DNA from 2 places in the Paraburkholderia sp. GAS82 genome. Region 2 is predicted to be linked to the other one. Evidence: riboswitches for the same ligand, from Rfam matches in the RefSeq annotation. Region 2 holds a riboswitch; the other holds the start of a gene.
The links. Region 2 has a riboswitch for cobalamin ahead of P3T17_RS22575 (HoxN/HupN/NixA family nickel/cobalt transporter). Riboswitches for the same ligand answer to the same signal wherever they lie in the genome.
Positions count from the first base shown of each region.

Region 1 (3,492 bases), on a different contig from region 2:
GCTCTCCGCGAAGCTTGCGCCACGACTCGTCAGTTCATGGTTGAGCGGCATGCCACGCAAATGGGCACCGACGACGGCGACGCGAATGGTGTCGCTCGCCGCGCTGCGTTTTGCCTCAGGCGCTGGTTGCGCGGCACCGGACTGCGCAGCCTGCGGCATCCCAGTCGCTCCACGCGGCAGCCCGGTGGCCCGATGCCATTGCGCCGCGAAGTCAGCCAGCGCCCGTTCCCGCCACGCCTCGCCAATGAAGGTAATCCCAAACGGCAGTCCGTCTTCGCGGAAGTTTGCCGGCGCGGCCACTGCGCTCCAGTCGAGCAGATTGACAAAGTTGGTGTACTTGCCGAGATTGCTGTTCAGACGCACCGGATCCGCCAGCAGTTCGGCGATCCTGTAGTGGGCCGGGGCAGTCGGCACGACGAGGGCGTCGAACTGCGCCAGCATCGCATCGGCGCGGCGTTTGAGATCGGCGAGACGGTAGATCGATTCGAAGGTGTCGGTGGCGGAGAATTCCTTGGCCTTGAAGATGATGTCGCGCACAACCGGGTGAATGTCGGCTTCGTTCGAGCCAGCAAAGTCGCGAATCGCCGCATAGCGTTCCGCTACCCATGCGCCGTCATACAGCAGCGCAGTGACATCGTCGAAGAGCGAAAAATCGAGCGGCACGCAGATCGCGCCGCGCGCTTCAAGGTGCGCCACGGCGGCATTGAAGGCTTGCGCGGACAGTTCATCGCCGAAGAATTCCGGCTGTGACGGGACCGCAAAACGCGGCGCGGCGGGAACGCGCCACTGAAGCGCGGAGGCGGGCGCTTCGCGGGACAGACCGTCGGCCAGATCGAGTGAGGCGGCCAGGTCATACACGAGCGCGGCGTCGTCGAAAGTGGTCGCGAAGACCGACACGCAGTCGAGCGTGCGGCATGCCGGCACCACGCCTCTATTGCTGAACGCGCCACGAGTAGGTTTGATTCCGACGATATTGTTGAGGCCCGCAGGGACGCGTCCCGAGCCGGCCGTATCCGTGCCCAGCGAGAAAGGGACGATGCCGCGCGCAACCACCGAGGCTGACCCCGAACTCGAGCCACCCGAGATGTACTCGGCGTCGAAGCTGTTGGCCGGGATGCCGTAAGGGGAGCGCACGCCCACGAGGCCGGTCGCGAACTGATCGAGATTGGTTTTACCAATGACGATTGCGCCGGCATCGGTCAGCCGCTGCACGACCGTCGCGCTGCGCTCTGGCGTATAGGCGAAGGCGGGGCAGGCGGCTGTGGTCTCGAAGCCGGCGGCGTCGATATTGTCTTTCGCGGCGAATGGCACGCCATAGAGCGGCAGCTTCGTCAGATCGCCACCGACCGCGGTTAGCCTGGCCTCGAGGCCCGCGAGCTGCGCGTCGAGCACTGCTTGCGTCACGGTCGATATCCATGCGGGGTCATCTTCGGGCGTCAGTCCGCGGACCAGTTCGCCAAGCAACTGGGCGGGCGTCGCACCGTCCCGATACGCTTCCTGCCAATCCGAAATTGTCCATCCGCGCATCTCGTATTCCCTCTTGTGTACAAGTTCAGGGAAATTGTACTCAAGACTCATGCCAACCGCGCGGGAAGGCTGTCGCGCCTTTTCAGGGCAGGGCGATACAGGCATGTACGCCGCGCCCGAGCCGTTCTCGGATGCACCCGTCTGGCGCGAAACGCCCGATCGTTGGGCGTCAGAACCGCGCTGGTGCGATGTTGCAATGACGCGTCGATTGGCGGGAATTATTCCGGTCCCCGTTAGATTCACAAGTAGAATGCGCGCAAACGACTCGTGGAAGCTGGTGCAAATCCAGCGCGGTCGCGCCACTGTGACCGGTTTCAGTCCGAACCGGAAGTCAGACCTCGGCGTCGTTGTCTACTATTCAACTGTGGGGCGCGCTATCCCCAGGATTCCAATAATGAAGCTTCGTCATCTCATCATCAGCTCCGCGCTGACGGTTACCGCTTGCCAGGTCGCCCACGCCGACGACTCGTCGTCGACCCAGGATCAGGCCGTCGCGCAAACCACGCTACCGAATATCCTCGTCACCGGCGACACGCAGCATCTGCCGCAATCGTTCGATCAGCGATATGCCACGACCCAGGTTCTGACTCGCGCAGATCTCGACCGTCTTTCGCCCATTGACCCAAGCATCACGCAGGCGCTTGCTACACTGCCCGGTGTGACCATTGCGCAGAACGGCGGCCCAGGTTCGCTTGCGTCCGTCAGCATCCGTGGCTCGGCGGGAAATCAGGTGGCCGTGTTTATCGACGGTATCCGGGTCGGTTCCGCGACCAGCGGTCAGGCCGAATGGGCTGATCTGCCGACCTCCGCATTCGACCGCGTGGAGGTGATCTCCGGTCCGGCAGCCGCTTCGTTCGGCGCCGATGCGATGGGTGGCGTGATCCAGCTCTTCACGAACCACGCTTCCAATCAGCCCAATCAGACCACGGTGTCGGTGGGCGGCGGGTCGAACAAGACCTTCGATACGCAGGTCCGCACATCGGGCTCGGTCCCGTCCACCGGCGCGCTGTCGGCGTTGAGCGGGCTGACCTACTCGCTCGGCTTGCATGACTACAACACGGCGGGGATCGATGCGACGCAGCCGGTTGTCTTCGGTCACGAAGACGGCCGTAACCCGTACCATGCGCAGGACGTGGATGGACGCCTGGGTTACGCGCACAACAACTGGTCGCTCTCCACGTTCTTCCTGTATCACCGCTCGGATCTCTCCTACGATGACGCGGGCGGCGACGACCGGCAGGCCGATTATCAGCTGACGACGGGCGCCGCGTTCCATCTGGATATCACGCCGTTCACGCAGCTCGATCAGTCGGTCGGCTACGCCACGGACCGCGAGTTCCTGTATACGAATACGCCGGGCATCCCATCCGATGAGATCGACTCGACGCGCCTGAGCACGTCGACCTCGCTGACGCATCAGGAGCGTGGGCCCGCGCTGTTCAACCTGCCGCTGTCCGGCGAGACCAAGCTTGCCTACGACTTCTCGCGCGAGCAGGCCTTCCTGCCGTACGACATTCCGTCGGGTGTGCCGACGCGCGACGATTCAGCGGTTTCGCTGCATCAGTCGGCGACGCTCGGCCCGTTGACCGTGTTCCTGGCAGGCCGTCACGAGATCATCGAGGGGCAGTCGGTCAATACCGGCAACGTTGCCTTGTCTTATGCGATTACGCCGGTTTATACGGCGCGCGTTTCGTATGGCAATGCGTTCCGTCTGCCGACCTTCGACGACCTGTACTATCCGGGCTACGGGAACCCAAACCTTCTGCCGGAGCGCAGCGATACGGTTGAGGCGGCGCTGGATGCCACCACGTCGTTCGGGACCTTCACGGCGGCGGTGTACGACACGCGCGTTCACAACCTGATCGAATACGACTCGTTGACCTTCCTGCCGGTGAACGTCGGACGCGCGCATATTCAGGGCATCGACCTGTCGTACAAGGGCATCATCGGCAAATCGACGCCGGT
Region 1 is NZ_JBNDLX010000014.1:177,564-181,055, forward strand. Features, by position in the region: gene atzF (allophanate hydrolase) at 1-1,527, opposite strand, end outside; adenosylcobalamin (AdoCbl) riboswitch at 1,787-1,876, shown strand; gene P3T17_RS33940 (TonB-dependent receptor domain-containing protein) at 1,922-3,492, shown strand, end outside.
Region 1: linked by a shared signal. The riboswitch ahead of P3T17_RS33940 (TonB-dependent receptor domain-containing protein) and the one ahead of P3T17_RS22575 (HoxN/HupN/NixA family nickel/cobalt transporter) in region 2 are both predicted to bind cobalamin.

Region 2 (3,492 bases):
TGCTTGAAGAGGCATTACCGGCCTCGCTGCGCTGGTGCGGCCATCTGAACAGCAACGACTCGATCGAATTGCCGGACCGGCACCTCGGTTTGCACCAGGCCGCAGAAATCGCGGATCTCGATGCACGCCTCAACCAGGTTGCCGATGCGCTCGCCGCGACGCCGCTGGCCGAACTGCCACCGGCCATCGACTTCGAGGCGCCACCGCGTAACAGCCTACCACGCCTGCTCGACGGCAGGCTGATCGCAATTGCAAAGGACGCGGCCTTTTCCTTTATCTACCCAGCCAATCTCGCACTGCTCGAAGCACTCGGCGCCAGACTCGCGTATTTCTCGCCGCTCGCCAATGAACCGGTACCTCAGGCTGCCGACGCCCTCTATCTCCCCGGCGGTTACCCGGAACTCCATGCCCGGACCCTGACGGACCGGAAATGCAGTGCCGGCTCGATTCACGCACACGCCGCAGCCGGCAAACCGTTGATCGCCGAATGTGGCGGCATGCTCTATCTGCTAGACCGACTGATCGACGTGCACGGTGCCTCTACCCCGATGCTCGGCCTGCTGCCCGGCGAGGCCAGCATGCAGACCCGCTTCGCGGCACTGGCCATGCAACAGATCGAAGGACGACACGGCGTCATGACCGGACACACGTTCCACTATTCGAAGCTGAACACGCCGCTCGCACCGGTTACGACCGCGGTTCGGCCGCAAGGCGCAACCAGCGGGGAAGCCCTCTATCGGCACGGTGCAATCGTCGCAACCTACATGCACGCTTACTGGCCGTCGAATCCGGTATTCGCCGCCGCCTTGTTCCGCGGCGAGGCGTTCTGAACAAAAATCGTTGGAAAGGGAAAGATTCCTCCGTCCGAACCGCTATTCAAGCGGAGATTGACGCCCTCCGGCAGCCTTCTGTACTCTTGCGCCTTGATGGTTCCCCTCACCGGGATTAAACGGGAACGCAGTGAGAGCGCTCTGCTCAAGTCTGCGACTGCCCCCGCAACTGTAAGCGCCGAGTCCACACCATGCTTGACCACTGGGCAACCGGGAAGGTCGGTGCCGGATTGTGACGTGCGAGTCAGGAGACCTGCCATCGACCGAGGTCTGCTCAGCCGGATCGGACGGGGATGTCCGAGTCGCCAAGTATCCGTTTGCGCGAATGGATACCTGCTGTAAGGACAGCCCGAACCTCAGGATTCTTGCATGTCCATCACGTACTCAAGGTCAGTTCCAACTGACGCATTGCGCTATCGGCTGATTGCCATCTACAGCGTCCTCGCTTTATTCAACGTCGGCAGCTGGATCTGGGCCTTCATAGCCTTCCACGGTCACCCGCTGTTGCTGGGCACCGGCCTGGTCGCCTACGGCTTCGGATTGCGCCATGCAGTCGATGCCGATCACATCGCCGCCATCGATAACGTCACACGCAAACTGATGCAGGATGGCCGACGGCCCGTCACGGTCGGTTTCTTCTTTGCGATCGGTCACTCGGCCGTGGTTTTGCTGGTAGCGGCAGCGGTTGCTGCTACGGCCTCTGCGCTCGAAAGCCGGTTCGAATCCTGGCAAAACGTCGGCGGCGTGATCTCGACCAGCGTCTCAGCGATCTTCCTGTTTTTGATCGCGGCCATGAACCTGATCATCCTACGCGGCGTATGGCGGGCGTTCAAGAAAGTAAAGCGTGGTGAGCCGTACGATCAGGACGATCTCGACCTCCTGCTCAACAGTCGCGGCTTGCTCGCACGGATGTTCCGGCCGCTGTTCAAGCTTGTATCGAACTCATTGTGGATGTTGCCGCTCGGCTTTCTGTTCGGCCTGGGTTTCGATACCGCGACCGAAGTCAGCCTGCTCGGCATCTCGGCACACCAGGCATCTCAAGGGTTGTCGATCTGGATCGTGCTGGTGTTTCCGGTACTCTTCGCCGCAGGCATGACACTGATCGACACCACCGACGGGATCCTGATGCTTGGTGCCTATGAATGGGCGTTCGTGCGACCGATCCGCAAGCTTTACTACAACCTCACGATTACGCTGGTCTCTGTGCTCGTCGCGGTCGTGATAGGCGGTATCGAGGCGCTGGGGATGATTGCCGACCAGATCAGGCAGAAGGGCCTGTTCTGGCAGACCGTCGATACGTTGAACGAGAATTTCAACAACCTCGGCTTCGTCATCATTGGCATCTTCATCGTCTCGTGGGTCCTGTCGTTCCTGATTTACCGGATCAAGGGCTACGACAAACTCGAAGCGCATCTGCATGCGCAATAAGCGCTCAGTTGACCCGGCTCGGCTGGAGTCAGCGTGACGCGTCCGCACGCTTGCCGATAGCGGCGAACACCCGAGTCAGGTCGAGGTGCTCCTCGAGCGTATCGGCGAGCCGGTCGAGCGACGCGTCCCGCAACGCCGGATAGTCGAGTGCTTGCGAACCGGCCAGCCCCGCCCACGCGAGCAAGGCACTGCAGGAGGCCGGCGTGTCGAACAGCCCGTGCACATAAGTGGCGAGAATCTGTCCGTCAGCCGACATTGCACCATCGGGACGTGTATCGTCCCCGTCCGACTGGTCCGCTACGAGGTACAAAGCCGGCGCAGCAAGCGCGGGGCCGTGGGTTTCGCCCATGTGAATCTCGTAGCCGCAAACGTCCGGCGAACCGCTCAGCGTCAGGGCGCCCGTGACGTTCCTGAGCATCTTCTCGCGTGTGATGACGGTCTCGTAATCGAGCCAGCCGAGACCCTTCGTGGTACCCGGCTGGCCCTCCACGCCGTGAGGGTCGCTCAGTGATTGGCCGAGCATCTGCATGCCTCCGCAGATACCGATCACCCGGCCGCCATAACGCAAATGCCGACGCAGCACTTCTTCCCAACCGTTGTCGCGCAGCCAGGCCAGATCTCCACGCACATTTTTGGAGCCGGGCAAAATCACCAGATCCGCGGGCGGCGGCGGAATACCCGCGAGCGCATAGCTGAAATCGACCTGCGGGTGCGCGCGCAGCGCATCGAAATCCGTGTGATTGCTGATATGTGGCAATGCCGGCACGACCACCCGCAGAGACTGCACGGCATCGGCCGCACCGCTATGCGCCACACGCGGCAGCATGTCTTCGGCGTCGAGCGCCAATCCGTGCAGATACGGCACCACCCCTAGTACCGGCTTGCCTGTACGCGCCTCCAGCCAGTCAAGCCCAGGCTTCAGCAGGCCCGGATCGCCGCGAAACCGGTTGATGACGAGACCGCAGACCCTTGCGCGTTCGGATTCGGACAGGCATTCGAGCGTACCGAGCAAATGCGCGAACACACCGCCGCGATCGATATCGGCCACCAACAGCACCGGGCAATCGACCGCTTCAGCAAAGCCCATATTGGCGATATCGTTCGCACGCAGATTGATCTCCGCCGGGCTGCCCGCCCCTTCCACCAGGATCGTGTCGTACTTCTTCTGCAGGCGTGCGTAAGATTCGAGCACGGCCTTGAAGGCCAGCGGTTTATAGTCGTGATAGGCGCGCGC
Region 2 is NZ_JBNDLX010000007.1:146,888-150,379, forward strand. Features, by position in the region: gene P3T17_RS22570 (cobyrinate a,c-diamide synthase) at 1-830, shown strand, start outside; cobalamin riboswitch at 911-1,105, shown strand; gene P3T17_RS22575 (HoxN/HupN/NixA family nickel/cobalt transporter) at 1,200-2,258, shown strand; gene P3T17_RS22580 (cobyric acid synthase) at 2,287-3,492, opposite strand, start outside.